2 regions of the Geodermatophilus sp. DSM 44513 genome follow, and region 1 is predicted to be linked to the other one. Evidence: predicted binding sites of a transcription regulator. Region 1 holds the regulator's gene; the other holds the start of a gene.
The links. The regulator LexA, encoded in region 1, represses DNA repair genes until DNA is damaged. The targets are predictions, from matches to a motif close to TCGAACANNTGTTCGA.
Positions count from the first base shown of each region.

Region 2: the regulator LexA is predicted to act here: its motif matches at 3,987-4,002, upstream of RTG05_RS08655 (DUF6504 family protein).

Region 1 is NZ_CP135963.1:3,155,718-3,171,432, forward strand. Features, by position in the region: gene RTG05_RS15320 (vitamin B12-dependent ribonucleotide reductase) at 1-1,536, opposite strand, end outside; gene nrdR (transcriptional regulator NrdR) at 1,624-2,163, opposite strand; gene RTG05_RS15330 (hypothetical protein) at 2,535-3,200, opposite strand; gene RTG05_RS15335 (LysM peptidoglycan-binding domain-containing protein) at 3,330-3,998, opposite strand; gene lexA (transcriptional repressor LexA) at 4,271-5,074, shown strand; gene RTG05_RS15345 (enoyl-CoA hydratase/isomerase family protein) at 5,165-5,953, opposite strand; gene RTG05_RS15350 (ABC transporter permease) at 5,950-7,782, opposite strand; gene RTG05_RS15355 (extracellular solute-binding protein) at 7,889-8,968, opposite strand; gene RTG05_RS15360 (ABC transporter ATP-binding protein) at 9,037-10,182, opposite strand; gene RTG05_RS15365 (CaiB/BaiF CoA transferase family protein) at 10,179-11,459, opposite strand; gene RTG05_RS15370 (IclR family transcriptional regulator) at 11,493-12,320, shown strand; gene RTG05_RS15375 (hypothetical protein) at 12,323-13,369, opposite strand; gene RTG05_RS15380 (phosphatase PAP2 family protein) at 13,341-14,075, opposite strand; gene hflX (GTPase HflX) at 14,169-15,638, opposite strand.
Region 2 is NZ_CP135963.1:1,773,514-1,789,228, forward strand. Features, by position in the region: gene RTG05_RS08635 (GNAT family N-acetyltransferase) at 1-561, opposite strand, end outside; gene RTG05_RS08640 (YbaK/EbsC family protein) at 558-1,088, opposite strand; gene RTG05_RS08645 (LysR family transcriptional regulator) at 1,211-2,110, shown strand; gene RTG05_RS08650 (epoxide hydrolase family protein) at 2,255-3,457, shown strand; gene RTG05_RS08655 (DUF6504 family protein) at 4,096-4,407, shown strand; gene RTG05_RS08660 (SAV_6107 family HEPN domain-containing protein) at 4,407-4,889, shown strand; gene RTG05_RS08665 (DNA polymerase III subunit alpha) at 4,886-8,620, shown strand; gene RTG05_RS08670 (VOC family protein) at 8,843-9,313, shown strand; gene RTG05_RS08675 (methyltransferase domain-containing protein) at 9,393-10,148, shown strand; gene RTG05_RS08680 (alkaline phosphatase family protein) at 10,145-11,332, shown strand; gene RTG05_RS08685 (ferredoxin family protein) at 11,343-12,284, opposite strand; gene RTG05_RS08690 (cupin domain-containing protein) at 12,304-13,380, opposite strand; gene RTG05_RS08695 (BatC protein) at 13,629-13,898, opposite strand; gene dinB (DNA polymerase IV) at 14,114-15,358, shown strand; gene RTG05_RS08705 (SCO2097 family morphological protein) at 15,591-15,715, shown strand, end outside.

The DNA.
Region 1 (15,715 bases):
GATCGCGTCGTTGGCCGCGCAGTGCTTGCGCATCACCCGGGCGTGGGCGTCGGCGTTGCGGGCGTAGCCGTCGTAGGCGCCCACGATGCCGGCCAGCTCCGCCGAGCGGCGGTAGGCGGTGCCGGTCATCAGCGAGGTGATCGCCGCGGCGAGGGTCTGCCCGCCGCGGGAGTCGTAGGCGTGACCGGTGGCCATGAGCAGCGCGCCGAGGTTGGCGTAGCCGATGCCCAGCTGCCGGTAGGCCCGCGTGGTGTCCCCGATCGGGTCGGTCGGGAAGTCGGCGAAGCAGATCGAGATGTCCATCGCGGTGATGACCAGCTCGACGGCCTTGACGAAGTTCCGGCTGTCGAAGGTGCCGTCGTCGCGCAGGAACTTCATGAGGTTCAGCGACGCCAGGTTGCACGAGCTGTTGTCCAGGCTCATGTACTCCGAGCACGGGTTGGACGCGTTGATCCGGCCGGTCTCGGGGTTGGTGTGCCAGTCGTTGATCGTGTCGTCGTACTGGATGCCCGGGTCGGCGCACTCCCAGGCGGCCTGGGTGACCTTGCGGAACAGCGCCTTGGCGTCGACGGTCTCGATCACCGAGCCGTCCATGCGGGCGCGCAGGCCGAAGGGCGTGCCGTCCTCGACGGCGCGCATGAACTCGTCGGAGACCCGGACGGAGTTGTTGGCGTTCTGGTACTGGACGCTGGTGATGTCCCGGCCGCCGAGGTCCATGTCGTACCCGGCGTCGCGCAGTGCGCGGATCTTGTCCTCCTCGCGCGCCTTGGTCTCGATGAACTCCTCGATGTCGGGGTGGTCGATGTCGAGGACGACCATCTTGGCCGCGCGGCGGGTGGCCCCACCGGACTTGATGGTGCCGGCGGAGGCGTCGGCGCCGCGCATGAAGCTGACCGGGCCCGACGCGGTGCCGCCGGAGGACAGCAGCTCCTTGGAGGAGCGGATGCGGGAGAGGTTCAGGCCGGCGCCGGAGCCGCCCTTGAAGATCAGCCCCTCCTCGCGGTACCAGTTGAGGATCGAGTCCATCGTGTCGTCGACGGCGAGGATGAAGCAGGCGCTGACCTGCTGCGGCGCGGCGGTGCCGACGTTGAACCAGACCGGTGAGTTGAAGCTGAAGTACTGGTGCAGCAGCATCCAGGCCAGCTCGTGCTCGAAGACCTCGGCGTCGCCCTCGCTGGCGAAGTAGCCGTGCTCGCGGCCCGCGGCGCCGTAGGTGAGCACCACCCGGTCGATGAGCTGGCGCAGGCTGGTCTCGCGCTGGGGGGTGCCGACGGCGCCGCGGAAGTACTTCGTGGTGACGATGTTGGTGGCGTTGATGCTCCACTCGGCGGGGAACTCCACGCCGCGCTGCTCGAAGTTGACCGAGCCGTCCCGCCAGTTGGTCATGACGACGTCCCGGCGCTCCCAGGTCACCTCGTCGTAGGGGTGCACCCCGGCGGTGGTGAAGACCCGCTTGACCTTCAGGCCCCTCCCCCTGGTCGGCGCCTTGGCGGTACGACGCGTACGGCCCGACAGGCGGTCTTCGGTCTCGGTCACGAGCTCTCCCTGGGTTGTGTGCGGTGCTGGTCGGAGAGGCGGCTGGGGAAGAGCCGCACCCTTCTTAGCCGGTGCTGCTGACGTTTCTCAGCCGCCGGCGGAGGAGGCGCTGCTGCGCCCCCCGCCCCGCCGGCGGGGTGGTGGGTCCTGCATGCCGGGCAGCGGGGGCGTGCCGGCGGCGACGTGCCGGGCCCGCAGCTCGGTGATCGCCTTCTCGAAGTCCTCAAGCGAGGTGAAGGCCCGGTACACGCTGGCGAAGCGCAGGTAGGCCACCTCGTCCAGCTCGCGCAGCGGCCGCAGGATGGCCAGCCCCACCTCGTGGCTGGGCACCTCCGCGGCGCCGGAGGCCCGGATGGCGTCCTCCACCTGCTGGGCCAGCTGCTGCAGCTGGTCCTCGTCGACCGGCCGGCCCTGGCAGGCACGGCGGACGCCGGCCACCACCTTGCCGCGGGCGAACGGCTCGCTGACCCCGCTGCGCTTGACGACGGCGAGGACGGCCTCCTCCACCGTGGTGAACCGGCGGCCGCACGCGGGGCACGAGCGGCGGCGACGGGTGGTCGCCCCCTCGTCGGCCTCGCGCGAGTCGATGACCCGGCTGTCGGGGTTGTGGCAGAAGGGGCAGCGCACGCGGTCCCTCCCCTCCCGACGGGCCCCGCCACGGGGTCCCGCCCCGGCTGCCGCCGCGACCGCCGGGAGCGGTCGGGCGACGGATCGGGACGGCCGGCTGTGGACCCCCCTGGGGACATCCGGTGGACGTCGTGGGGAGGACCTGAGGACCGGCCTGTGGACGACTCACAGCGGTACGACTACTAGATGTAGGGGAAGCCTAGGCCGGTCCCCACTAGATCTGCAAGCCGACATCACGCGCGTCGCCCGGCGGGACGACGTCCGCACCGTCCCGGCACAGCTGTCCCACCGGCCCCACGGCACGCCTCCTCCCGCGCCGGCGCACGGGCGACGCGGGTGGGGTGCAGCAGCGGACGGGTGCCGCTCCGGGCTCAGGCCCGGAGCACCCCGTCGGGGCGGACCGGGCGGGGACGGGACGCCCGGTCCCCGAGCCGCAGCGGACGGGTCAGGCAGTCCGGACCGGTGGCGCGCGGCATGAGCACCGTCGCGTCGCCGGGGTCGGACCCGGCGGCCTCCCCCGCGGGGGACGCCTCCGGCTGCGGGCGGGTGTCGACCGCCCGGTGCCGGCCGGCCGCCGCCCCGGCCCGGTGCCGGCCGGCCGCGGCCGCCGCGTCGTGCACGGCGGGCAGCTGGGCGGTCACCTGGCCGCCGTGGCGGCGCCGGTCCGTGGCACCCGACCCGGGGAGGACGCCGGCCGCCCGCTGCTCCCGGGCGGCGGCCTCGCTCAGGGACACCCGCGGGGCGGTCGAAGCGCCCGGCAGCAGCTCCTCGGCCAGCCCCAGGGACAGCGCCGCCGGCGCGTCGGGCACGAGCACCGGCGCGGGGTCGGCCTCGGGCAGCCGGACCTCGCCGAGGTCGGTCCAGACCTCGCGGTCGGCACCGGCCACGGCCACCCGCACCCACACCTCGCACGCGCCGCTGCCGTCGTGCCGCCAGCCCAGCAGCGACCCCGGCCACCAGGTGCCCTCGACGAGGACCTCGACGTTCTGCGACGGGGAGCTGAAGACGGCGGCCCGGCGCCCGGGGGTGGCTGACACGGACCCGACGGTAGGTCCGCGACCTGCGACGGCGGGTGAGCGACTCGGCACGACGGGTTGACGAACCTGGCCGGGCGGTCTTGTCGCTCCTCGACCGAGCCGCCCCTCCCGACCACCTCCGGCCCCTGGTCAGGGCACCGCGAGGACCTGGCCGGGGACGACGACCGAGCCCTCGAGGTCGTTGAGCTCCTCGATCGCGTCGACCACGGCACGCACGTCCCCGGTCCCGCCGGCGAGCTCCCCGGCGATCGACCACACGGTGTCCCCCTCCCCCACCACGACGCTGTCCCCACCGGCCAGCCGCAGCTCCCCACCGGGGTGACCCCCGACGACCGGCGCGACCCAGGCGCCGAACGCGACCGCGCCGGACAGGACCAGGGCGCGCACCAGCGCCCGCCCGCGCCCGGTCAGCCGCAGACGTGCCCCGCCGGAGGGGACGCACCCGCCGCGGACGGCGCCCGCGGACCCCACCCCCGACGTCACGGCCCGTCCCCCCGGCCGGACCCGGTGCGGACCCGGCGGGACGCTGCCGACGGCCGGTGACCGGCCGGCCCCGCGGGCGGGAGCCGTGACCGCGGCGCGGGGCCCCGGGACACCCGGCCGGTCGGGGACCGGCCGCAGGTGCCCGGCGACCCGCGGGCCGCTGCCCGGGAGGACCGACCCGGCCGGCGACCGCGCCGGTCCGGGTGCCCCGACCGCCCGGGCGGGTGCGCACCGCGCGTCCCCCGACCCCAGCAGCGGCCGCCACGGCACCTGCACCGCCGCGTCGAACTCCAGCACGGCCTGACGCACGTCCACCACGAGCCTCCTCCTCACACCCCAGCGCGTCGAACGCGTGTTCGATCGAACGTCTGTGCGATGTCTACCGCATCCCGCCGACGGGGTCGACCCGACGCCGCGCACACTTCGAACAGGTGTTTGGGAGTACCGGTCCCGAGGCGCTACCGTTCCGTCCGACACCCGTCCGCCCCGGCCCCCGGGTCACCGGTCCGGGCGGGCGCAGGGCGACCGGGCGCGGGACACCGGGCGCAGGACACGGGCCGTGGCGGCACGGCCGGCGAGGAGGAGACGTGGCGGGCAGCAGGGGGACGTCGGGCAGTGGGGCCCGGGGAGGCGACGGCCCGCCGCGGCGGGCGTCGGAGAGCCGGACCGGCGCGGCCGCCGGTGCGCCCGGGACGGCCGGGACCGCGTCGGTGCGCACCTTCCCCGACCGCGGCGAGGCCGGCGACGGGCTCACCCAGCGGCAGCGGCGCGTCCTCGAGGTGATCCGCGACTCGATCGAGCGACGCGGCTACCCGCCGTCGGTGCGCGAGATCGGCGAGGCCGTCGGGCTCTCGTCGGCCTCCTCGGTGGCCCACCAGCTGAGCGTGCTGCAGAAGAAGGGCTGGCTGCGCCGCGACCCCAACCGGCCGCGGGCGCTGGACGTCCGGCTGCCCGGCGAGGTCCCCGGCGCGCCGGCACCGACCGCCGCGACGGCCGGCGGCGCCGACGAGGCCCCCACCCCGACCTACGTCCCGCTGGTCGGCCGGATCGCCGCCGGTGGCCCGGTGCTCGCGGAGCAGGCCGTCGAGGACGTCTTCCCGCTGCCCCGCGAGCTGGTCGGCGAGGGCACCCTGTTCATGCTCCGGGTCAGCGGTGACTCGATGGTCGAGGCGGCCATCTGCGACGGCGACTGGGTGGTCGTGCGCCAGCAGCCGACGGCGGAGAACGGCGAGATCGTCGCCGCCATGATCGACGGCGAGGCGACGGTGAAGACGTACAAGCGGCGCGACGGGCACGTGTGGCTGCTGCCGCACAACCCGGCGTACGAGCCCATCCCCGGCGACGACGCCACCGTCCTGGGCCGCGTGGTCACGGTGCTGCGCCGGGTCTGACCCGTGCCGGTCTGCCGACGTGTCGCGGGACCGGCACGAGGCGGCCACCGAAGCCCGGAGGGTCGGCGGCCGCCTCGTGTGGCGGCCGGGTCATCGGCGCCTATAGTCGCCGTCCCGCTTCTCGAAGAAGGCCCGTAGCGCCTCCTGGTGGTCGTCGGTGCGGAACATCTCCAGGAAGCGTTGGGTCTGCAGCGCCTGCCCCTCCGCGAAGTCCATCTCGATGGCCTGCGTCACCGCGGATTTCGTCACCTCGACCGACAACGGGGCCCGCGTCGCGATCCGCTGGGCCTTGGCCAGCGCGGCCGGCATCAGGTCCGCCGGTTCGTGCACTTCGGTGACCAGTCCCCAGTTGAGTGCCTGCTCTGCGGTGTAGCGCGCCCCGGTCAGCAGGATCTCCTTGGCCGCGCCGAGGCCCACCACTCGTGGCAGCCGCCAGAAGCTCACGATGAGCCCGACGTTGACCCCGGCGGCGACGAAGAAGGCCTCGGTCGAGGCGATCCGGATGTCACTGCAGAGAGCGAACTCCAGGCCTCCACCCACCGTGGCGCCGTTGATCGCTGCGATGACCGGCGCACGGAAGTCCTGGACGCCGTTGAGCACCCTGCCGAACTCGGCCAGGTAGTCGGTGAGCTGCTCGTCGGTCATCGACTGGTCCTCGCGCAGCTGAGCACCGGCCGTGAACGCCCGGCCCTTCCCGGTGATGACCAGGCAGCGGACGTCCTCGTCGGCGTCCAGGATGTCCAGCGCCCGCATGAACGACCGCCGGCTCTCCCAGCTGAAGGTGTTGGCCGGCTCGCTGTCGAGCGTCAGTACGGCGATGTGCGGGGTCTCGTACCGCAGGTGCACTCCACTGCCGAGATCCGGGACGGTGGCGGTCATGCGGCTTCCTCCGGGGGTGTGTTGAGGGCGACGGACGGGGAACGGCGGCGACGCCGGGACGGCGACTCGCCGGGTCTGCTGTCCAGCAGCCGCATCGCGATCACGGTGACCACGATGTTGATCAGCAGGATCACAACCGAGAGCGCACCGACGCGCTGGTAGAGCGACTCGCTGGCGAGGTTGTAGAGGACGGTCGCGACCGTCGGGTTGGCACCGGTGTAGAGGAACACCGACATCTCCAGCTCGCGGAACAGCAGGACGAAGTTGAGCAGCCCCGCCGCCAGCAGGGACGGTCGGAGCAGGGGCACCGTGATCCGGCGCCAGGTGCGCACCCACGACGCACCGAGGCTCCGCGACGCCTCCTCGACCTCTGCGCCGATCTGGCCCATGCCGGCGTGCACGTAGGCGTAGGACAAGGGCAGGGCGCTGCCGGCGTAGGCGATGAGCAGGATGGTGAGCGTGCCGCCGAGCCCGAACGGCGTGCCGGCGTAGGCGATGATCAAGCCGATTCCGAGCACGGCACCGGGGAAGGCCAGCGGTGCCGCCATCACCGGGGCGATCAGGGCGTTGCTGTGCGCCCGCGTCCGGTGCGCCAGCCATGCGGCCAGGAGCGCCACGGCGAGCGCCAGCACGGTCCCGCCCACCGCGAGCACGAAGCTGTTCCCCATGGCAGCCGTGATCAGGGGGCGGCCGAACACTTGCTCGTAGTTCCCGGTGAGGGTGAAGTTGTCCCAGCCGAGCGGCCGCCCGAGGGCCTCGCGGAAGGACGTCACCAGGAGCACGCCGAACGGCAGGACGATGCTCAGCAGCACGACGGCCGAGCAGAAGGTCAGCCCGAGCGCCCGACCGCCAGCACCGAGACGGGTGACGTCCTGCTGGCCGGGCTTGCCGCCGATGACGGTGAACCGCTTGCCGCCGGTCAGCCAGCGCTGCAGCACGAGCAGGCCCGCGATGATCACCAAGATCGGCACGGAGATGACCGCGGCCGCCTCGATGCGGGGCGGGAACTGCATCAGGCTCAACAGCACCGTGGGGATCGTCTGGAACCCCACGGGCGCACCCAGGATGGCCACCGGACCGAAGATGACCGCCGCGCTGACGAACACCAGGATGGAGCCGGCGATGAGCGCCGGCGCGATCACCGGGAACGTGACCGTGCGCAGCACCCGCCAGCGCGACGCGCCCAGGCTGGCAGCCGCCTGCTCCAGGGCCGGATCGATGCCCTCCAGCGCCGCCGACACCGGCAGGAACACCAGCGGGTACAGGAAGAGCGAGAGGACGAAGACGATCCCCCACGGCGTGAAGATGTCGAACGGGGCCTCCTCCAGGCCGAACAGACCCATCAGCGCCGTGTTGAGCAAGCCGTTGCGGGGCCCCAGCAGCAGGATCCACCCGAGCGCGGCGATGAAGCTCGGCGCGGCGAACGTGAGGACGGCGCTGCCGCGGAAGAAGCGCCGCAGCGGCATGTCCGTGCGCACGGCCAGCCATGCCACGGGCAGGCCCAGCAGGAGGCTGCCCACCACCGTGCCGGCGGCGATCCACAGCGAGTTCAGGATGGCCCGCACCAGGTCGGGTTCCTGACCGAGCAGCGCGTAGTTCCCGAACGTGAACCCGCCGTCATCGGCGACGAAGCTCTGGCCGAAGACCTGGGCGATCGGGTAACCGATCAACGCCAGGACAGCCACCGCCCAGACCAGTCGCATGCCGCGGTCGAACCACGCCGTGCCGCGGCGGCCGCCGGCGGGGGGCCCGCCCCGCCGGTGCGAGGGAGCCGTCCCCGCCGCGTCCGTGCCGGACGCGGCGGGGACGGCAGGGGTGCTCACCGCCATGGCCGACCCCGCGGTGCGGCGAGCACGGCTGCGCCGGCCGAGTACGCGGCGACCGTCCGCGGCGCGGATCCCGGCCGGGGGTCCGGGTACGCCGGTGCGGGACGCCTCATCGGTTGAAGAGCTCCGCGAACCGGGCGGTGACGTCCTCCCCGCGGGTCGAGATCTCCTCGAGGTTGGTGGTCAGCAGGGTGGCGTCGGAGAGGTCGGCGGCCTCCGGGGGCTGCGGGCCGTCGACGAGGACACTGCGCCCGCCCTGCTCGGCCAGCGCGGCCTGGAAGTCCTCGCAGAGGTGGTACTGGACCACCAGCTGGGCCGCATTGGGGTGCGGGGCGTCGGCGAGCATCGCGAGCTCGGAGGTGAACGTCGGCACGCCGTCCTCCATGTAGGCGATCGCCAGCGGCTCTCCCTCCTGGGCGGCGCCGATCACGGCCGACTCGATCGCCGGGATGCCGAGGTCGGCCTCACCGGTGAGGACGAGCTGCGCCAGGGCCAGGCTGCTCTCGGTCACGGCGACCTGGCGTTCGGACAGCTGCTGGAGCCACTCCTCGCCGTGGAGTTCGGTGAGCATGGTGTAGTGGGCGAGGGCGGTTCCTGATGCGCCGGGGTCGGACGTGACGATCGCGCCCGGGTACTCGGCGGCCAGCTCCGTCCACGTGGTCGGCAGGTCGGCAGCGTCGGTGGTCGCGGAGTTGTACATGATGCCCAGCGGCACCAGGCTGTACGGCACCTGCGGGGTCGCCGGGTCGTCCAACCCCTCGATGATGTCGTCGGCGTTGGGCACCTCGGCATCGGCGATGACGCCCTCGTCCGCCCACTGCTGCATGGTTGCCGGGTCCGTGAGGCTGACCACGTCGGCGTTCAGGGAACCGCTGGCCAGCTCCGCGGAGATCGAGTTGGCGATCGCGCCCGAGTCCTCGCGGGTGAAGGTGATGTCCAGGCCGAACTCCTCCTGCACCTTCTGCTGCAGCAGTTCCAGCCCCGGCCGCGTGTGGCCGCCGCCGTAGACGACGGCGCCCCCCTCCTCCTGCGCGGCGGCGACGAGTTCCTCGCTGATGCCCTCGCACGTGGTCGCGCCCCCGTCGCCGGCGGTGGCCGCGGCGCCGGTGGAACCGTTGCCACAGGCGCTGACGAGGACGGCGGCGGTCGGGACGGCGAGACAGGTGAACAGGCGACGGGACAGGGGCATCGCGGACACAGGGCCTCTTCTCGGGTGGTGGGCGGGCGGGCCGGGGGAGGTCGAACGGTGCACGCCGGTCATGCAGCGCACCGGCCTGCGGGCGGTGGTGCGGACCGGGAGGCGTCGGGGACCGTGACCGGGGGCTCAGCGACAATCGCCGCCGCGTCGTCGGCTACGTCGAGGTGGACGGCGTCCCCGATGCCGAACCGGCCGGCGCTCGGTCCGGTCGCCTTGACCGGCGCGGCCACCCCAGGCAGGGCGATGGAGTACTGCACGTGGTCCCCGAAGAAGAGCGCCTCGAGGACGCACCCGCCGTCGGTCGCACCCGGCGCGGTGGGGCGTAGTCGCAGGTCCCCCGGGCGGACGGACACCGCCACCTCCACTCCCGGCTGCACCGGCAAGCCGGCCGGGAGTGGGGCGGTCGCGGAGATCCCCGCCGGCAGCAGCAGCGGCACGACGTCCCCGGTCGGGCTCCCGCTCACCGTCGCGGGCAGCAGGTTGGTGGCCCCGAGCGCCCGCGCGACGAAGCTGGTCCGTGGCCGCCGGTAGACCTCCTCGGGGCTGCCCACCTGCACGATGCGGCCGGCGTGCATGACCACCAGCCGGTCGGCCAGCGACAGCGCTTCAGCCTGGTCGTGGGTGACGTAGACCATCGTCACGCCCAGGGAGCGGTGGATCCGCTTGATCTCCGACCGCATCTCCTCGCGGAGCCGGGTGTCGAGGTTCGACAGCGGCTCGTCCAGCAGGAGCAGGGCCGGGTCGTTGACCAGCGCGCGGGCCAGCGCCACCCGCTGCTGCTGTCCACCGGACAACTGGTGGGCGTAGCGCTCGGCCATGCCGTCGAGCTGGACCATGCTCAGGGCCTCGTCCACGCGGCGCCGGACCTCCGCACGCCCGGCCCCGGCCGTCGTCGGGCCGTACCCGACGTTCTCCCGGACGCTCAAGTGCGGCCACAGGGCGTAGCTCTGGAAGACCACCGACATCCGCCGGCGCTCCGGCGGCACGAAGACGCGGGCGCCGACGAGGACCCGGTCGCGCAGCCGGATCTCCCCACTGTCGGGCCTCTCGAAGCCGGCGATCATCCGCAGGCACGTGGTCTTGCCGCAGCCGCTGGGCCCGAGCAGGACCACGGCCTCCCCCTCCTCGATGCTGAGGTCGACGTCGTCCACGACCGGCGCAGCGCCGAAGCTCTTGGTCAGTCCGGACAGCACGAGGTGAGTCACGCCGAGACCTCCGTCGGCTCGAGTGGGGTGCGGTCGGCCCCGGGCCGGCCGGTGCGGTCGTCGGCCGGGGTGCTGAACAGCACCCCGGCCGCCAGCAGCTCGTCGATCTCCGCATCGGGTACGCCGGCCTCGGCGAGCACCTCCCGGCTGTGCTGGCCGAGGAGGGGGGCCGGACGGCGGACGGTGGACGGCGTTGCCGACAGCTTCACGGGCGCGCCGATGTGGCGGACGCGGCCCATGCGGGGGTGGACGGTCTCCACGAGCATCTCCCGGGCCTGGACCTGCGGATCGGCGTACACCTGCTCGATGTCGTAGAGCGGCCCGGTGGGGACGCCGGCCGCGTGCAGCAGGTCCAGCCACTCGGCGGTGGGGCGCCGGCGCAGCCGGGTCGCCAGCTCTCCGGAGAGCTCGATCCGGTGAGTCATCCGGGCGGCGTTGTCGGCGAAGCGCGGGTCGGCCGTCAGACCGCCGTCCCCGAGCACGGAGCACAGACGCTCCCAGTTGCGCTGGTTGGCCGCTCCGATCGCAATCCACCCGTCGGCCGTCGGGAGAGCCTCGTACGGCGCCGACAGCCGGTGAGCCGACCCCATGGGCCGGGCAACGTCACCGGTGGCGAAGAACATCGCCGTCTCCCAGACGGTGTAGGCGACGCCGGCCTCCAGCAGCGAGGTGTCGACGAACTGCCCCTCGCCGGTGCGCAGCCGGTGCACGTACGCGGACAGGACCCCGTAGGCCGCGAAGAGGCCGGCGTTGAGGTCACAGATGGGGACGCCCACCTTGGCCGGCGGCCGTCCCGGCTCGCCGGTCATGCTCATGAGGCCGCTCATCGCCTGGGCGACCAGGTCATAGCCACCTCGCCCGGCGTAGGGACCGGTGGCCCCGAACCCGGAGATCGAGCAGTAGACGAGGCCGGCGTTGAGCTCGCGCAGGGCCTGCTGGCCCAGCCCGATGCGTTCGAGCATCCCTGGTCGGAAGTTCTCCACCAGGACGTCGGCGCCCCGGACCAGCTGCCGGACGACGTCGACGCCGCGCGGGTCCTTGAGGTCGACCGCGATGCCGCGCTTGTTGCGGTTCATGGCGTTGAACGCGGGCGAGACTTCCACGTCCGACCCCCGTGACATGCCGCGGGTGTCGTCCCCGCCGTCCGGGCGCTCGACCTTGATGACGTCAGCGCCCATGTCGGCCAGCAGCATCGAGCAGTAGGCCCCGGCCATGACCTGGGTCACGTCGACGACCCGCACGCCCTCGAGGGCCCGCGGGGAACCTGGGATGAGCACCTGGGTCTCCAGACTGTTGTCCCCTGTGCCACCGTGTGGAACGATTTGCCGCACAGTGGCACGACTGTGGCGTCGGCCACAGTAGGGAGCACGAAGAGTGACGTCAACCACATGAGAAGCGTCTCCGTCGCCCTTGCGGTCCTGGAGGCGGTCGCCGAGCGTCAGCCGGTCGGCGTGAGCGAGCTGGCCCGCGCCATGGAGCTGCCCAAGTCGACGATGCAGCGCATGCTGCTCACCCTCGGCGAACTCGGTTGGATCCGGGCCGGGGCCGAGGAGCCGACGCGTTGGTCGTTGACCTCCAAGGCGATGTCCATCGGCTCACGGCACCGCGGCGACGACGAGATCCGCCGGGTCGCCCTGCCGGCAATGCACGCGCTGTCCGCGGCGACTGGGGAGACGGTCCACCTGTCGGTGCTCGAAGAACGACGCGTCGTCCTGATCGAGAAGATCGAGAGCATCCACCCGGTGCGGACGCACACGACGATCGGCAACAGCGCACCGCTGCACACCACCGCCTCGGGCAAGGCGATCCTGGCGGCGATGCCGCAGGCGCAGGCTCGCGCACTGCTCAGGGCACCGCTCGAGGCCCTCACCGAGCGCACCCAGACCGACGTCCCCACGCTCTTGGAGGAACTGGGGCGGGCGCGGGAGGACGGCTACGCGGTCACCGTGGGCACGCGGCACCCCGAGATCGCTGCGGTGGGCGCGGCGGTCCTGGGGGCCTCGGGGCTCCCGGTGGCGTCACTGAGCCTCTCGCTCCCCGTGCACCGGTTCCCGGAACAGTCGTGGCCCGACCTCGGCGAACAGGTCGCCCGGGCCGCCGCGGAGTGCAGTCGCGAGCTCGGCTGGCGCCCGGCCTGACCTCAGGCCCGCCGGCGGGACAGCCTGCCGGCCAGCCAGACGAGCACACCGGCGACCGCGGCCGCGACCAGCGCGGTGGCGACCGGCGGGATCCCCCCGTCGGCGTCGGCGCCCGCGGGGGCACCGTCGGCCGGCGGCGCGCCCGCCGGCGGTGCCGCGGCCGGCAGCGGGACCACGGTGACGTCGCCGGGCAGACCCTCCCCCGCGACCAGGAGCGCCGAGGAGTCCGCGGTGAAGGCCACCGCCTCGCCCTGCGGAGTGGCGGGCAGGGCGACCCGGAGGGGCTCCCCCGCCAGCGCCCCGGCGACGTCGGAGCCGGTCAGCGGCCACACGTAGGCGTCGGTGTAGGTGCGCAGCGCCACCGAGCGCCCGTCGGGGGAGACCGCGCCACCGGTGACCATGAGCTGCCCGGCCCGCCCGACCGGGCCGCCCGGCGTGCCGGTGAGGAGGAGGTCCACGCCGGCGACCTCGGTCAGGCCCACCGTGGCGTCCTCGACCAGCGCCGACACCGGCCGCAGCACCGCGCTCGCGCCCAGGACCTCCTTGGTCACCAGGTGGGGCGTGCCGTCCGGGGCCAGCAGCAGCGCCTCGACGTCCCGGGGCCGGTCGGGGTGGGCCAGCCGGTACACCGAGGTGCTCCCGTCGGGGCGCAGGGCCAGCAGGGCGACCGTCGTCCGCACACCGGTGTTGTCTCCGGTGTCGGCCAGCCAGACCGTGCCGTCGGCGCCCACCGCGAGGTCCTCGGGGTCGTAGGGGTCCACCGGCGCGGACCGGACGGCGACGACCGCGCACGTCCCGTCGAGCTCGAAGACCTGCAGGCCGTCCCCGCCGTCGTTGTGCACCAGCAGCCGGTCCCCCACCTCGGCCAGGCCGGACACCTCCGGCAGCCGCGGGTCGGTGATCTGGCAGCGGGTGGCCGGCGGCGCCGGCGCGGCGGCCGCCGCGCCGGGGAGGGCCACGGTGAGCAGCAGGGTCAGCGCCGGGCCGGTCACCGCCACCCGGTGCCGGGCCCGGGCGCGGTCAGCCGGAGGACCGGGCGGTGCGCGCACCCGCCCAGCGTGGCAGCACCACGTCGTCCAGCGCGTGGACCACGCCCAGCAGCAGGACGCCGACCGCTGCGCCGACGACCGCGTCGGTGACCCAGTGGAAGTCCAGGCAGACCATCGCGACGCCGGTGGCCACCGGGCCGGCGACGCTGAACACGAGCGCGGTGCGCTGCACCCACGGGGCCAGCCGGTGCTCCACGACCTGCCAGCGGGCGACCCCCCACATGAGCACGGCGTTGGCCACGTGCCCGGAGGGGTAGGAGGCGCCGTCCCGGTGGAAGAAGGACCCGGGGTAGGCCGGCGCGGTGCGGCCGGTGCCGTACTTGAGCGAGTAGACGACGACGGTGAGCAGCAGCAGGGCGAACAGCACCCGCACCAGTGGGACTGCGGTGCGGAACCGCCAGCCGAGGTAGCCGACCAGCCCGGCGAGGACGACGAGGATGGACCCGCGGCCGCCGAGCTGGGTGACCACCCACACCGGCCGGTAGGCGCCGGAGTCCGCCAGCGCCCAGGCGCTGACGACCTCGGAGACCCGCAGGTCCACCCGTTCCAGCACCCCGCCGCCGAGCAGGTCGGCCGTCACCGCGACGGTGACCAGCGCGGACACGGCCAGCAGCCACCCCGGCGGGCGGCCGACGGACACGACCGGGCCGGCCGTGGAGCCCGGCGGGGTGGCACCTGGGCGCCGCCGCACCGCGCCCCGGGTCACGCCGGCCACGGTACCGGGCCGTGACCTGACCGTGACGTCGTCGACCGGGCAGCCGGCCCGATCGGGGGAGCCGGCCCGATCAGCGGAGGCGGCTCAGCCGACCGGTGCGGCGAACCCCTCGAGTGCCGCGGCGAGGGCGCCGTCGACGCGGGCGGCCAGGCGGGTGCCCCCGGCCTCGTGGGTCTCGCTGAGCACCTCGCCGTCCCGGTGCACCCGGGCGACCAGGTCGCCGCGGTCGTAGGGCACCAGCACGTCCACCTCGACGTCGGGGTGCGGCAGCCGGGCCGCGAGGACCTCGCGCAGCTGCTCGATCCCCTGGCCGGTGCGGGCCGACACCCACAGCGCCCCGGGCAGCGCCCGGCGCAGCGTGAGGATGGCCTCCTCGCTCATCGCGTCGACCTTGTTGACCACGACGAGCTCCGGCACCGAGGACGCGTCGATGTCGGACAGCACCACGTGCACCGCGTCGATCTGCCCCAGCGGGTCGGGGTCGGAGCCGTCGACGACGTGCACCAGCAGGTCGGCGGCGGCCACCTCCTCCAGCGTGGAGCGGAAGGCGTCCACCAGCTGGTGCGGCAGGTGCCGCACGAAGCCGACGGTGTCGGTGAGGGTGTACTCGCGGCCGTCCGGCGACTGCGCCCGGCGCACCGTCGGGTCCAGGGTGGCGAACAGCGCGTCCTCCACCAGCACGCCGGCCCCGGTCAGCCGGTTGAGCAGGCTGGACTTGCCGGCGTTGGTGTACCCGGCGATCGCCACGCTGGGGACGGCGTTGCGCCCGCGGGCCGAGCGCTGGGTGGCCCGGGCGGTGGCCATGCCGGCGATCTCCCGGCGCAGCTTGCTCACCCGCGCGCGGATCCGCCGCCGGTCGGTCTCGATCTTGGTCTCACCTGGGCCGCGGGTGCCGATGCCGCCACCGCCGGCGACCCGGCCACCGGCCTGCCGGGACAGCGACTCACCCCAGCCGCGCAGCCGCGGCAGCATGTACTGCATCTGCGCCAGCTCGACCTGCGCCTTGCCCTCCCGGCTGGAGGCGTGCTGGGCGAAGATGTCGAGGATCAGCGCGGTCCGGTCGACCACCTTCACCTTGAGGATCTTCTCCAGGGCGTTCAGCTGGCCGGGGGTCAGCTCGCCGTCGCAGATCACCGTGTCGGCGCCGGCGGCCGCGACGAGGTCGCGGATCTCGGCTGCCTTGCCCGACCCGACGTAGGTGCCGGCGTCCGGCTTGTCCCGCCGCTGGCTCACCGCCTCCAGCACCTGCGAGCCCGCGGTCTCGGCCAGCGCGGCCAGCTCGGCCAGCGAGCGGTCGGCGTCGGCCTGCGTGCCCTCGGCCCACACGCCGACCAGCACCACCCGCTCCAGGCGCAGCTGGCGGTACTCGACCTCGGTGACGTCGGCGAGCTCGGTGGACAGGCCGGCGACGCGGCGCAGCGCGCCGCGGGCCTCCAGGGCGTAGGAGCCGGTCGTGTCGTCGGCGTCGTCGGGCTCCGCAGCCGGTGCGGGCGCGGCACGCAGGGCGCGCTCCTCGGCGTCGGCGAGCACGGCGCGGTTCTGTGCGGTCGTCATCGTCTCCAGCGTGGCAGACCCCAGCACCTGGGGCACCTGAGTTGTCATCACCTGGGGTAACGCCGGGCGGGCCGCGG
Region 2 (15,715 bases), 1.4 Mb from region 1:
GGTCGGCAGCGGCAGGCGGGCGCCGAGGATGGCGAAGGGGCGCGCGTCGCCCGGGAAGCGGTGGTTGCGGGCCAGGTCGACGAAGCCGTCGGCGTGGTAGAGCCGGAAGGCCTTGGTGTCGTTGTCCGGGGTGGACAGCAGCGCCGCCGGGTGCGGCAGGTCGGCCACCAGGGCGTGCAGCAGCCGGCGGCCCAGCCCCCGGCTCTGGTGGTCGGGGTGCACGTGCAGCTCGCAGACCTCGAAGGCGCCGGGCAGCCAGCGCTTGGCCGTCCGCCGGTCCAGCGCGGCGCGCACCTGGTCGTGCCACCACTGGCCGGGGGCGATCACGTAGCCGTAGCCGAACCCGACGAGGACCTCGCCGTCCCGGGTCTGCGTGAAGGCGCCGACCGCGCGGAAGCCGGGGCGCTCGGTGTGCTGGACGGCGTAGCCGTAGCGGCCGGCGACCACCGAGGGGCTGTAGCCCATCGCCTCGCCGTAGATGGCCAGTGCCTCGTGCATGTGGTCGCGCAGCCACCCGGCGGGCAGCTCGGCGATCCGCGCCGCCGGCGTCGTCCCCGTCATCGGGCCTCCACCGCCTCGTCCAGGACCGCGTCCTGGTCCCGCTCGGGGCCGTCCCCGACCTCGGCAGCGGTGCCGGCGGTCAGCCGCAGCAGCTCGTCGTAGGTGGTCGGGAACACCGCGTGCGGGTGGCCGGCGGCGGCCCACACCCGGTCGTGGCGGGCCAGCTCGACGTCGACCAGCGTGCCGATCGGCGCGGGGTGCCCGACCGGGGCCACCCCGCCGATCGGCTGGCCGGTGTGCCGGCGCACGAAGTCCGCCGTCGCCCGGCGCACCTCGCGGACACCGAGCAGCGCGGCGACCCGGCCGACGTCGACCCGGTGCGCGCCGCTGGTCAGCACCAGCAGCGGTGCGCCGTCGACGTCGAACACCAGGCTGTTGGCGATGGCCCCCCTCGGCACGCCGAGCTCCTGCGCGGCCTCGGCGGCGGTGCGGGCGCTGCCGGAGAGCTCGCGCACCCGCCCCGCGGCGCCGGCCTCGGCCAGGAGCGCGGAGATGGCGGCGACCCGGGGGTGCTGCGGGGCGTCCACGACGGCATCCTCCCACTCCGCGCCGCACTCGGCCGCCCCCGCCCGGGCGGGACCCCCTGGTCCCGCGGCGACCGGGCGGGCACCCTCGGCGGCCGGGCGGGACACCGGCGGGCGGAGGTGCGGTGCAGCTGCGTGAGCTGGAGTACCTGGTCGCGCTCGCCGACGAGGGCTCCTTCACCCGGGCCGCGGCCCGCTGCTGGGTGTCCCAGCAGGCGCTGTCGCGGGCGGTCGCCGCGCTGGAGCGCCGGCTCGGCGTCCTGCTCGTCGTCCGGCGGGCCCGCGGCTGCTCGCTCACCCCGGCCGGGAGCCGGCTGGTGGCCGCCGCCCGCCCCCTGCTCCGGGACGCCGACGCGCTCACCGGGCTGGCCCGCGGGCTGGCCGGGGACCCCACGGGTGGGCGCCTGCTGCGGATCGGGGTGCTGCTCGACGGCCTGGGCGCGCGCACCCCGCCGGTGGTCGCCGCCTTCCGCGCGGCCTGGCCCGGCTGGCGGGTGGCCGTCCGGCGCGTGCAGCCCAGCGACCTGCCCGGCGTGCTGCTCTCCGGTGAGGTCGACGCCGTCCTGCTGCACGGCCCGTGCACCGACCCGAGGGTGGCCGTCGTCCCCCTGTTCCGGGAGGGGCGGGCGGTGGCGCTGTCGGCGGCCGACCCGAGGGCCGACGCGGCGGCGCTGTCCGTGCAGGACCTGCTGACCCTCCCCGCCCGCGCCCGCCGCGCGGGCATCGACCCCGGGTGGGAGGGGGTGTTCACGCTGCGCGCCGAGCGCGGCGGGGAGGAACCGGAGCGGGTGGGGGAACCGGCGGGTTCCCTGGAGGAGCTGCTGTGGGCCATCTCGGTCGACCGGCTCTTCCTCACCGTGCCGCAGCACGTGGCCACCAGCCACCCCGGCGCGGCCTACGGCGTCACCTACGTGCCGGTGCCCGACGCCGAGCCGGTGACCTTCGCGGTCGCGCACCGCCGCACCGACCGGCGGCCGCACGTCGGCGCCTTCGTGCAGCTGGCCCGGTCGGTCGCGGGGAGCTGACCCACAACCAGGAGGTGTTGGACGGCGGTGGGCGCGCGCCCCGACGCTGTGGCCCTGGACGGCCGGACGGCCGGACGGCACCGGGACGTCGGGACGCCGCGCACCCGCCCGCCCGTCCGTCCCCCCGACGACAGGAGGTCCCCCGTGAGCGTCACCCCGTTCACCGTCGACGTGCCCCGGGCCGTGCTCGACGACCTCGCCGACCGGCTCCGCGGCACCCGCTGGCCCGACGACCTCGAGGGCGCCGAGCCCTGGTCCTACGGCGTGGACCCGCACTGGCTGCGCGGCGTCGTCCGGTACTGGCTGGAGGAGTACGACTGGCCCGCGCAGCAGGCCCGGCTCAACGAGCACGAGCACGTCCGGGTCGACGGCCTCACCGGGGTCCCGGCGGCCGAGGGGCTGGCGGTGCACGCCGTCGTCCGGCGGGCTGCGCGCACCGACGGCGCGCCCGCCCCGCTGCCGCTGGTGCTGCTGCACGGCTGGCCCAGCTCCTTCGTGCAGATGCTGCCGGTGCTGCCGCTGCTGGCCGACCCGGCCGCGCACGGCGAGGCGGCCGGGGACGCCTTCGACGTCGTCGCGCTGTCGCTGCCCGGCTACGGCTTCTCCGACCGGCCGCGCCGCCCGGGGATGGACGTCGCCGCGATCGCCCACGTCGTCGTCCAGGTGATGGAGCAGCTCGGGTACCCGCGCTTCGCCGTCCGGGGCAGCGACCTGGGGGCGGGGGTGGCCCAACAGCTCGCGCTGACCTCCCCCGACCGGCTCGTCGGGCTGCACCTGTCGGGCACCAACCCCTACCTGGGCTGGGTGCCCGAGGACCTGTCGGAGGCCGAGCAGGAGTTCGTGCGCCGCGCCCAGGAGTGGAACGCCACCGAGATGGCCTATGCGATGGAGCACTCCAGCAAGCCGCAGACCCTCGCGCACGCGCTCACCGACTCCCCGGCGGGCATGGCCGCCTGGGTGCTGGAGAAGTTCCACCGGTGGACCGACGGCGACCTGGAACAGGTGTACGCGCTGGACGACCTGCTGACCAACCTCACCGTCTACTGGGTGACCGGCACGATCGGCTCGTCCATCCGGCTGTACGCCGAGACCGCGCGCAGCACGAGCGCCGCGTGGGGCCGGGTCGAGGTGCCCACCGGGATGGCGATGTCCGGGGCCGACATGTTCCCCACCCCGCGGGAGTGGGTCGAGCGCTCGTACGCGGTGACCTCCTGGACCGAGCTGCCCCGCGGCGGGCACTTCCTGGAGTGGGAGGTGCCCGAGCTGGTCGCAGCGGACGTGCGCGCCTTCTTCCGCGGCCTGCGGGAGGGGGCGCGGCCGGCGGGGGAGACCCGGGCGGGCCGCTGAGCTGCGGGAACCGTCGGTTCCCGTCGCCAGAGTGCTGACCAGGTCATCCGGGCTGCGCTCGGGGCTCTGCGGCGTGACGAGCGGCGCCGGATCGCGGCGGCGGAGGCCCGTGCGGTCAGGGAGGACCCACTCGACCTGGCCGAGGTCCGGGCGATCCAGCAGGAGATGGCCGCGCTCCGTGAGGGGTGAGGTGTACCGGCTGCCGGCTGCCGGCTCGTGGCAGGGGCCATGCGCAGCGTGGTCGGCGGTACGCGGTCGTGTCGGCGAGCCTGCCGGACTCCTCACGCTGGCGGAGATGGAACGCGTGGACGAGGCGCTCGTCCTGGTCCTGGACCTGTAGCCGACGGATCCTCGTCCTGCGCCGGGAGGTGCAGCCGCGGCTCGGCCGGAGGTGCCCCGGCGGCGTCCGCGGAGTGGTCCGGCCCCGTGTCCGTGCAGGTGGCAGCGGTCCCCCTGGGCCCTGGCCGCGTGCCGTTCTGTCGTAGGTCCGCTTGACGATGTCGGCGGTGTCGGGTCTACTCGACACCGTTCGAACACGTGTTCGAGCAACGCCGGCCTCCTGCCGCACCCGGGTCCTTCCCCACCCGGTGCGGCGGGCCGGGGCCGGTGGGGCGGCGGGGAGCGGTGGGGAGTCAGTCATGGGCCGGGTGCTGAGCGGGGTCGGCGAGGAGGTCCGGGTCGAGCGCGGCGCGCTGGGCCCGGCGCAGTTCTGGCGCGGACAGTCGCGCTACGTCGTGGGTGAGCTGCTCGACTCCTGGGTGGAGACCGCCCCGTGGTGGCGCCACGGCGCCGCGGGCACCGGCGCGTCGGCCGAGCTGGTCGCCACCCGCGAGGTGTGGCGGGTCGAGGCGGTCCGGGCCGGCCGGTCGCGGATGAGCTTCGCCGGCGTCTACGACCTCAGCTGGGAGTCGACGGACAACCGCTGGTCGCTCGTGCGGGTGCACGACTGATGGGAGCCGTCCGCGTCATGGCCGACCAGCTGCCCCTGCCCCCGGCGCTGCCCCAGGCCGCCCGCCAGCTGCTCGACCAGGCCTCCCGGGCGCTGGCCGAGGCGGCGGCGAGCGCCGACGCCCGGCAGCGCTACGCCACCGCCCACCTCGGCGCGCTGCGGGCCGCCGCGGCGGTGCTGGCCGCCCGCACCCGGCCGGAGTCCGGCCGGCGCCGCCCGCGCAGCGCCTGGGTGCTGCTCGGCCAGGTCGCCCCCGAGTTGGGGGAGTGGGCCACCTTCTTCGCCGCCGGGGCGGCCAAGCGGGCCGCGGCCGAGGCGGGGCTGTCCCGGGCGGTCACCGACCGCGAGGCCGACGACCTCGTCCGCGACGTGCGGGCGTTCCTCACCGTCGTGGATGCCACCCTGGGCAGCACGTCGCCGCCGGAGTCGCCGCGGCGGGCCCGTCCCCGGGTGGTCGGCGGCTCCGCCCGGAACGGGCGGTGACCGACCCCTTCGTCCACCTCCACGTCGCCTCCGGCTACTCCCTGCGGTACGGGGCCAACCACCCCGCGGACCTGGTCCAGCGGGCGGTCGAGCACGGCATGCGGGCGCTGGCGCTCACCGACCGCGACGGGCTCTACGGCGCGGTCAAGTTCGCCCTCGCCTGCCGGGCGGCCGACGTGCGACCGCTGTTCGGGGTGGACCTGGCGGTGACGTCCTCGGTGGACACGGCCGTCCCGCCGCCGCTGGCCCCGGTCGTCGGCGGCACGCACTCGGCGCAGCGGGCGCAAGCCCGCCGGCCGGACCCGCCTGCCTCCGGCGGTACCGGACGCCGGTCGCCGGCCCGCGGCGGGGCGGCCGTGGACCCGCGGCGGCCGCGGGTCACCTTCCTCGCCCGGGACGGCGCCGGCTGGCGGTCGCTGTGCCGGCTGACCAGCGCGACGCACCTGCGCGGCACCCGCGGGGAGCCGGTGGGCTCGCTGGCGCTGGCCGCCGAGCACGCTCCCGGGCTGGTGGCCCTGCTGGGCCCGGACTCCCCGGTCGGCCGGGCGCTGGCCGCCGGCCGGGCCGACCTGGCCGCCGCCCGGCTGTCGGCCTGGCGCGCGGTGTTCGGGCCCGGGTCGCTGGTGCTCGAGGTCGTGCACCACCGCGGCCGGGGGGACCGCTCCCGGGCGCAGGCGCTGCTGCGCTTCGCCGCGGCGGAGGGCGTGCCAGTCGTGCTGACCAACGCCGTCCGCCACGTCGACGCCCTGGACGCGCCCACCGCCGACGTCCTGGACGCCGCCCGCCGGCTGGTGCCGCTGGACACCCGGCACGTCGACCGGCGCACCGCCGAGGGGTACCTGAAGTCGGGCAAGGAGATGGCCGAGGTCGCCGCGGACCTCGCCGGCCCCGACCGCGATGCGGCGCTGCGGCTGCTGGAGCGCACCGCCCGGCTGGCCGAGCAGTGCGCCGTCGACGTCCGGGGCGACCTGGGCATCGGCACCGTGCGCCATCCGGAGCTGGACGTGGTGACCACCCCGGCCGAGCGGGGCCTGGGCCCCTCGGCGGTGCTGCGCGCCCGCTGCGAGGCCGGGCTGGGCCGGCGCGGCATGGCCGGCACGGCGGAGGTGACCCGCCGGCTGGACGACGAGCTGGCCGTGATCGACTCCCTCGGCTACCCGTCCTACTTCCTCACCGTCGCCGACGTCGTCGACCTCATCAAGGGCCTCGGGGTCCGGGCCGCGGCCCGGGGGTCGGGGGCCGGCAGCCTGGTCACCTACCTGCTGGGCATCTCCGACGTCGACCCGATGCGCTACGGCCTGCTGATGGAGCGCTTCCTCTCCCCGCTGCGCCACCAGCTGCCCGACGTCGACATCGACGTGGAGTCCGCCCGCCGGATGGAGGTCTACGACGCGGTGATCGGCCGCTTCGGGGCGCACCGGGTCAGCTGCATCTCGATGATGGACACCTACCGGGTGCGGCACGCCGTCCGCGACGTCGGCGCCGCGCTCGGCCTGCCGCCGGCCGAGGTGGACGCGGTCGCCAAGGCCTTCCCGCACATCCGGGCCAGCCAGGTGCACGCCGCGCTCCGCGACCTCCCCGAGCTGCGGGCCAGCCGGCTGGGCTCCAAGCGCGGCGGCGGCACCGGCGACCTGGACCTGCTGTTCGACCTGGTCGCCCGGCTCGACGGGCTGCCCCGGCACATCGCGCTGCACCCGTGCGGGGTGCTGCTGTCCGACGCCACGCTGCTGGACCGCACCCCGGTGGAGAACAGCTACCTGGGCTACCCGATGAGCCAGTTCGACAAGGACGACGTCGAGGAGCTCGGGCTGCTCAAGCTGGACCTGCTGGGCATCCGCATGCAGTCGGCCATCGCGCACGCGCTCTCCGAAGTGCAGCGGGTGGACCACGAGCAGGTCGACATCGACGCCGTCCCGCGCGACGACCCGACGACCTTCGAGCTGATCCGCAGCACCCGGACGCTCGGCATGTTCCAGATCGAGTCGCCTGGCCAGCGCGAGCTGGTCGGCAAGTTCGGCCCGGAGTCCTTCGAGGACGTCGTCATCGACATCTCGCTGTTCCGGCCCGGGCCGGTGAAGAGCGACATGGTCACCCCGTTCCTGCTGGCGCGGAACGGCTGGCGGGACCCGGTCTACCCGCACCCCGACCTCGCCCCGTACCTGGAGCAGACCGCCGGGGTCGTCGTCTTCCACGAGCAGGTGCTGCAGATCGTCGCGCAGATGACCGGCTGCGACCTGGCCCAGGCCGACGAGGCGCGCCGCGCGCTGGGGGACCGGGAGCTGCACGCCGAGGTGCGCGCCTGGTTCATGCCCCTGGCGGTGGCGCGCTACCCGGTCGAGGTGGTCGAGCAGGTGTGGCAGGTGCTGGTCGCCTTCGGCTCCTTCGGCTTCTGCAAGGCCCACGCCGCCGCGTTCGCCCTGCCCACCTACCAGTCCGCGTGGCTGAAGACCCACCACCCGGCGGCCTTCCTCGCCGGGGTGCTCACCCACGACCCGGGCATGTACCCCAAGCGGCTGATCCTCGACGACGCCCGCAACTTCGGCGTGCGCGTGCTGGGCCTGGACGTCAACGCCTCGACCGGCACCTACCGGGTGGAACGGGTCGACCCCGGGGACGACGGCGAGGCGTGGACCCGGCCGGGGTGGATGCCGGCGGCCATGGCCGACCCCTCCCGCCACGGCATCCGGCTGTCCCTGGCCGACGTGAAGGGCATCTCCGCCGAGGAGGTCGACCGGATCGTGGCCGGGCAGCCCTACCGCTCGCTCGCCGACTTCTGGCAGCGCGCGTCGGTGTCCCGGCCGGTGGTGGAGCGGTTGGTGCTGGCCGGCGGGTTCGACTCCCTCTACGGCTTCGGCGTCCGCGACCGGGAGGCCGGCCGGCCCACCCGCGGCCGCCACCAGGTCACCCGCCGCGACCTGCTGCTGCAGATCGGCGAGCTGGACCGCCTGCGTCGCAGCGACGCCCGCGTCGCCACCACCGGCCAGCTGAGCCTGGACCTGCTCGGGCTGGAGCTGCCGGAGGAGGAGACCGGACCGGCCTGGGCCCCCGGCAGCGGGCTGCCGGAGTTCACCGACGCCGAGCTGGTGCGCGCCGAGCTGGAGGTGCTCGGCCTGGACGCCAGCCGGCACGTCGTCGACTTCTACCGGCCGTTCCTCGCCGCGCTCGGCGCGGTGCCGGCGGGGGAGCTGCTCGGCAGCCGCAGCGGCGCCGAGGTGCTGGTCGCCGGGGTCAAGGTGGCCACCCAGACCCCGCCGATCCGCTCCGGCCGCCGGGTGGTGTTCGTGACCCTGGACGACGGGACCGGCTGCACCGACTCGACCTTCTTCGAGGACGCGCAGGGCCCCTACGCCGCCACCGTCTTCCACTCGTGGCTGCTGGTCGTCCGCGGGGTGCTGCGGCGCACCGGCCCGCGCGGGGTCTCCATCCGCGCCACCGGGGCCTGGGAGCTGCCGGCGCTGCACGAGGCGTGGGAGACCGGCGGGCTGGACGCGGTGGCCGAGCAGATGGCGGCGGCGGGGGAGTACACCGAGGACTCGATCGCCGGGGCGGCGGCCTCACGCGGGCCGCGGCCGGTCGTCGTCCGGCCGGTGCTGGTGCACCCCACCGGGTTCCGGATGTCGCCCTACGCCGACGTCAAGCCCGCCGGGGAGGACGCGATGACCGTGGCCAGGCGCGATGCCGGCGCCCCGCGCAAGCTGTGGCACTCCAGCCCGGGCAGCTCCGGCCACTGAAGCAGGGCCCCCTCTCCCCACTCCTCGCTCCGCTCGGCGTGGGACCCGGGAGGGAGCCGTCGCTGTACCCCGGTGGCCCGTCACCGGCCCGGGTGTGGGCGACCTGGGTACAGCGGTCCGCCCACGGTCCGGGTGCCCGCAGCGGATCGGCGCGCCCGCCCACCGATGAGTTCGGTGTGCCGCCGACGTCTACCCGGCACACCACCGAGGAAGGAGCCCCCCGTGCCCACGCAGATCCCGTGCCTGTGGTTCGACGGCCAGGCCGAGCAGGCCGCGCAGCACTACACCTCGATCTTCCCCAACTCCTCCATCGGCGAGGTGACCCGCTACGGGCCGGGCATGCCCGCGCCCGAGGGTGGCGTCATGACCGTGGCCTTCACCCTCGACGGCCAGGACTACGTCGCGCTCAACGGCGGCCCGGAGTTCCGGTTCACCGAGGCGGTGTCCTTCCAGATCGCCTGCCGCGACCAGGAGGAGGCCGACCACTACTGGACCCGGCTGACCGAGGGCGGTGAGGAGAGCCAGTGCGGCTGGCTCAAGGACCGCTTCGGCGTCTCCTGGCAGGTCGTCCCCACCGACCTGCCCGCCCTGCTCGGCGACCCCGACCCCGACCGCGCCCGCCGGGCCAGCGAGGCGATGATGCGGATGCGCCGCATCGACCTCGCCGAGATCCGCCGGGCCGCCGACGGGTGAAGGACCCCCGCCACCCGCGAGCTCGCGGCGGGTCCCTGCACGGGGGCCGTACCCGCCGGGCGGCACTAGGCTCCGACGGGTGCCGCCCGCCCCCGCCGCGTCCGCCGCGGACCAGCTGCCCGTCCGCGCGGCCGCCGTCTGGGCCGCCCTCGACCCGCTCGTCGGGGGAGACCCGCTGCGGGTCCTCGACGTCGGCGGCGGCACCGGCAACTCCGCCGTCCGGCTGGCCCGCCTGGGGCACGACGTCACCGTGGTCGACCCCAGCGCCGACGCCCTCGCCACGCTGACGCGGCGGGCCGACACCGCCGGCGTCGGGGCGCGGGTGCACGGCGTGCAGGGCGACGGCGACCTGCTGCACGAGGTCCTGCCCGGGGTCGGGGGCGGCGGCTACGACCTGGCCCTGTGCCACGCGGTGCTCGAGGTGGTCGACGACCCCGCCGCCACCCTCGGCGAGCTGGGCCGCGCCCTGCGCCCCGGCGGCACCGCCAGCGTGGCCACCGCCAACCGGGCCGGCGCGGTGCTGGCCCGCGCCGTCTCCGGGCACCCGGTCGAGGCGCTGTCCCTGCTGGAGGACCGCGACCCCGCCCCCCGCCGCGCCAGCCGCCCGGCGCGGCGCCGGTTCACCCCGGCGGACCTGCTCGCCCTCGTCGAGGCCGCCGGGCTGCAGCCGGGCTCCTGGCGGGGGGTCGCCGTCGTCGCCGACCTGCTCGACACGGCCTCCGGTGACGCGTCGGCCGATCCCGAGGCGGTCCGCCGCCTGGAGCTCGCGCTGGCCGCCACCTCGCCCTACCGCGACGTCGCCGCCGGGCTGCACCTGCTCGCGACCCGCCCGTGAGGCTCCCCGCCGACCTCGCCCGCCCCGCCTACGGCAGTGCCAGCCTCGCCGACGTGCTGCCCGGCGCCGCCGCCGCCCTCGGCGTGCCGGTGGTGCGCGACGACCTGCCGGCCGACCCACTGGGCCTCACCGCCGCGCTCGGCGGCGCCCGTCGGGTCGCGGTCCTGCTCGTCGACGGCCTGGGCGCGAGCCTGGTGCGGGAGCACGCCTCCCTGGCCCCGACCCTCGCCGCGCTGGCCACACCGGCCGGCGACCTGTCCGCCCCCTGCCCCAGCACCACCCCGGTCAGCCTCACCACCCTGGGCACCGGCCTGCCGCCGGGCAGCCACGGCGTCCTCGGCTTCGTCACGATCGTCCCCGGTCAACGGAGCGCCACGGGGGAGGACCGCACGCTGGACCACGTCCGGTGGCGCGACGACCCCGACCCCGACGTCTGGCAGCCGCGGCGCAGCGTCTTCGCGCAGGCCGCCGACGCCGGCGTGGAGGTCACCGTCGCCGCCCCCTACGCCTTCGCCGGCTCCGGGCTGTCCCGCGCCGCCTACCGCGGCGCCCGCTACTCCGGCACGGTCGGTGCCGGCGACCTGGCCGCCGTGGTGCTGCAGTCGCTGGCCGCCGCACCCCGCACGCTGGTCTACGGCTACACCGCCGAGCTCGACCTCACCGGCCACGTCCGCGGCGTGGACTCGGCCGGCTGGCGCGCCCAGCTGCAGCTGGTCGACCGCCTGGTGGAGCAGGTCGTCGACGGCCTGCCGGACGACGCCGCGCTGCTGGTCACCGCCGACCACGGGATGCTCGACGTCCCCGCTGGGACCCGGCTGGACCTCGACGCCACCCCCGAGCTCACCGACGGCGTGCGCGTCCTGGCGGGCGAGCCGCGGGCGCGGTACCTGCACGCGGTGCCCGGCGCGCAGGCCGACCTGCTGGCCCGCTGGCGGGAGGTCCTCGGCGAGCGGGCCTGGGTGGCCGGCCGGGACGAGGCCATCGCCAGCGGCGTCTTCGGCCCGGTGGACGACGGCGTGGCCGGGCGGATCGGGGACGTCGTCGCGCTGGCCCGCGGCACCTGGGCGATGACCGCGACCGAGCGCGAGCCGGGCCCGAGCAGGCTGGTCGGCTACCACGGCTCGCTCACCGCGGTGGAGCTGGCCATCCCGCTGCTGGCCGCCCGCGGGCGGGCCCTCGGCTGACGCCCGGACGCTAGAGCCCGGACAGCAGCCGCACGTGCCAGGTGCGGCTGTGCGCGGGGTGCGTCGCCCGGCAGGTCAGCGGCGCCGCCTGCTCCGACGGGCGGCTCTCCACCTCGGTGACCACGTCGCCGTCCGGGCCGGCCAGGGTCACCACCCACCGCTCGACGTCCACCCCGGCCGGGGTCAGCCGGCGCACGTCGCGGGGTCGCAGGTCGTCGACGCCGTACAGCGCGAGCTCCGCCCGGGCGGTGTGCTGGGCGGCCTGCACCGGCGCGGCCAGCCCCGAGCGGCCGCGCAGCCACGGCAGCGCCACCCGGCCGGCGGCGTGCGCGGCGACCAGCTCGGCGCCGTCGCCGGGCAGCTGGCCGTAGGCGAAGCCGTGCGGCAGCACGAGCACGTTGCCGGCGAAGCGGCACCCGCCCAGGTGGCTGCACTCCCAGACGTCCTCGGCCGGCAGGGTCCGGGCCAGCGGCCGCCCGCGCAGCGCGCAGCAGGCGTCGTGCGCACCGTGCGCGCAGACCAGGTAGACCGGCCCGTCGGCGCGCTCGCCCACCGACCCGTCCCAGGGTGCGTCGACGAGGTCGGCGTCGCTGCCGCGCACCGACCACCACACGCCCTCGACGCCGGACCGGCCGTCGACGTAGGCCCACCGCCGCTGCGAGTCGGCCAGCCGGTCGCCGGGACGGCGGATCAGCAGCACCCGCACCCCCTCGGCCCGCGCGCGGTGTGCCAGCCGGGGCGCCACCGCCGGGTCGAAGCGGGACTGGGTGAGGGCGTCGGTGCCCCACGGGCCGGGCTGCTCGACCAGCAGCCACCGCTGGGCCGGCGAGGCGGTCGCGACACCGGCGTCCCCGCGGACGAGGGCCTGCACCGAGCACCGGTCCTCGGTGAGCCGGCCCTCGGGCAGCCCGGGGGCCGCGGGGACCCGGCAGAAGTCGGCCGGCGCCGTCACGCCCGGGGGTCCGGCCGGCTCACGATCCGGTTCCGGGCGCGCGTCCACGCCCCCCATCGTCCTCTGCGGTCGCCCCGGGCACCGTGACGATCGACTCGGTCACCAGCCGCCGGGCCAGGGTGAGCTGGTCGGCGGCGTCCAGGCCGGGCAGGTCGGCGACCTTGAGCTCGCCGGCGGCCAGCAGCGCGGCCACCGCGGGCCGGGTCTCGGCCGGCAGCTCCAGCGAGCGCCGCCCGGCGAGCAGCGTGACGCGGCCGTCGGCGGGCTCGCGCAGCTGGCAGCGCAGCCGGCGGCGCAGCTGGAGCACCGTGTCCGGCGACAACGCCGCTGCCGCGCTGGCCTGCGCCAGCGGTGCGACCGGCTCGGGGCGGACCTGCGACCACGTGCGGGCCCGCAGCCGGTCGGCGACCTCGGTCGGGTCGACCCGGTCCAGCCAGCCCTTCAGCGCGGCCACCACCGTGTCGACGTCGTCGGCGACGGCAGCGGGGTCGGCGAGGTCGACGCCCAGCGGCAGGGAGCGGCGCAGCTCGGGGTCCTCGGCGGCCAGCACGCGCACCAGGTCCAGCGCGGACTCCGCGGCCGACCAGCGGGTCACCGAGTGGATGCCGACGGTCAGGTGGGCGCTGATGGCCCCCAGGGCGGTGGCCGAGTGCAGGTAGCCGCGGGGCAGGTAGAGGGCGTCACCGGGTCGCAGCACCGCGTCGATGACCGGTTCGCGCTCGGCGGCGGCGGCCACGGCGGCGGCCCGGTCGCTCCACGGCTGGGTGCGCAGCGGGTCGACGAGCACCGGGGAGTGGATGCGCCAGTGCTTCTCGCCGGCCACCTGCAGCACGAACACGTCGTGGACGTCGTAGTGCGGGGAGAAGCCGCGCGAGGACGGCGGGGTGACGTAGGCGTTGACCTGCGTGGGGTGGCCCAGGTCCGCGGCCAGCTGGTCGGCGAACTCGATCAGCGGCGGCCACAGCCGGTGCAGGCCCTGCAGGACGACGGTGCTGCCCTCGGCGAACAGCCGGGCCACCGAGTCCGAGGAGACCTGGTCGGCGACCTCCGCGCCGGCGCCCCCGGAGGTGGTGAAGCGCTTCGGGTCGACGACCACGCCGTCCTTGGCGATCCGCAGGAAGGGCGTCCGCAGCCCGCGGCGGGACAGCAGCTCGTCGACCGCGGCGAGGTCGAGCAGGTCGGCGAAGGAGGCGCCGGGGGCCCCGTTCCCGATGTCCTGGGCGCGGGTCAGCAGCGGCCGACGGGCCCAGTACTCCTCGGCGAAGACCCGCGGCTCCAGTGCGGTGCACCGCCGCAGGGCCGGCCGGGAGTCCCCCGGCCGGCCCTGGGTGGTGTGGTCCTCGGTCAGGCGGAACCGTCCGCGCCGCCGTCGGCACCGCCGTCGGACCCGCCACCGGCCGCGCCGCCGTCGGCCGGGCCGTGACCCGCGCCGCCGTCGGCACCACCGTCGGCACCGCCGTCGGACCCTCCGCCGACCGCGCCGCCGTCGGCCGGGCCGTGACCCGCGCCGCCGTCGGCACCGCCGTCGGCGCCACCGTCGGCACCGCCGTCAGCGCCGCCGTCGGCCGGGCCGTGGCCCTCGGTGCTGGTCATGTCGTCGTCGTCGAGCGCCATGGGTCTCCTCTTCGGTGCGGGGTCCGGGCCGCCGGCCGGCGGCCCGCCGGGCGTTGCTGTACCTCATCCATCTTCCACGCACACTCCCACCTCGACCAGCGGGGACGGCCGGTGGGCAACGGCTCGGTCACGGCGCCGCGCCGGGGTGCCGGGGTGGTGCCGAGGGCGCTAGCGTCCTCCCGTCGGGTCGAACACGTGTTCGGGGAGGAGGGCCGGTGTCGTCGCTGCGCGCCGTGGGCTGCACCGTGCTGCACGTCGACATGGACGCGTTCTTCGCCAGCGTCGAGGTGCGCCGCCGCCCGGAGCTGGCCGGGACGCCGGTCGTCGTCGGCGGGGCCGGCAACCGCGGCGTGGTGACCTCGGCCACCTACGAGGCCCGCCGGTACGGCGTGCACGCGGCGATGCCGACGTCACGGGCGCTGCGGCTGTGCCCGACGGCGACGGTGCTGCCGGGGGACATGGCGCTCTACGCGGAGGTGTCCCGCTCGGTCATGGCGCTGTTCCGCTCGATCACCCCGCTGGTGGAGCCGCTGTCCCTGGACGAGGCCTTCCTCGACGTCGCCGGCGCCGGGCGGCGGCTGGGCGACGCCGCGGAGATCGGGGAGTACCTGCGCGCCCGCGTCCACGACGAGCAGGGCATCACCTGCTCGGTCGGGGTGGCCGGCACCAAGTCGCTGGCCAAGCTGGCCTCCACCGCCGCCAAGCCCGACGGGCTGCGGGTGGTCCGCCCCGCCGAGGTCATGGGGTTCCTGCACCCGCTGCCGGTCGGGGCGCTGTGGGGCGTGGGCGCGAAGACCGAGGAGGTGCTGCTGCGGCTGGGCCTGCGCACCGTCGGCGACCTGGCGCACGTGCCGGTGCGCACCCTGCAGCGGGCGGTGGGGACGGCGGCCGGTGCACACCTGCACGAGCTGTCCTGGGGCCGCGACCCGCGCCGGGTGGTGCCCGACGAGCCGGAGCGGTCCACCGGGCACGAGGAGACCTTCGGCACCGACGTCGACGACCCCGCCGTGATCCACCGGGAGCTGCTGCGGCTGTCCGAGCGGACGGCCGGCCGGCTGCGCTCGGGCGGCTGGCTGGCCCGCACGGTGACCGTCAAGGTCCGGTTCGCCGACTTCGCCACGATCACCCGCAGCCGCACCCTCGACGTCCCCACCGACGTCGGGCAGGAGCTGTACGACACCGCCCGCGCGCTCTTCGACGCCCTGGGCCTGGAACGGGCGCGCATCCGGCTGGTCGGGGTGCGCGCCGAGCGCCTGGTGCCGGCCGGGTCGACGCCGCGGCAGCTGCAGCTGGGCGCCCGCGAGCGCGGCCGCCGCGAGGCGGAGCTGGCCGCCGACCGGGCCGCCCGCCGCTTCGGTGCCGGCGCGGTCCGCCCGGCGACGCTGCTGCACCGCGACGGGCTGCACCGCGACGGGCTGCACCGCGACGGGCTGCACCGCGACGGGAGGGGCGCCCGGTGACGCCCCGTGTCGCCGGTGGCACGCCGCGCCACGCCGGTCGGCCCACGCCGGGAGCGGGAACTCCGGCAGCACCCCGTTCGTCTCCTGGCCGAGACACGGGACCACCCGCTGGGGTGATCACGGCGAGCCGTGCGCGGCTCGCCTTTCGCACCCCGCGGAGGGCTCGTATCCTCGGTATCACCGACGGCGGACACGCCGTCGGGTACTGGTCTTGGCCCACGTGGAGGTCGACGTGCCGCTCTCCGAGCACGAGCAGCGACTGCTGGAGCAGATCGAGCGCGCCCTCGTCGACGACGATCCCAAGTTCGCCTCGTCTGTCCGCACCGGTGACCGCCGCAGCAAGGCGCGCCGCAAGCT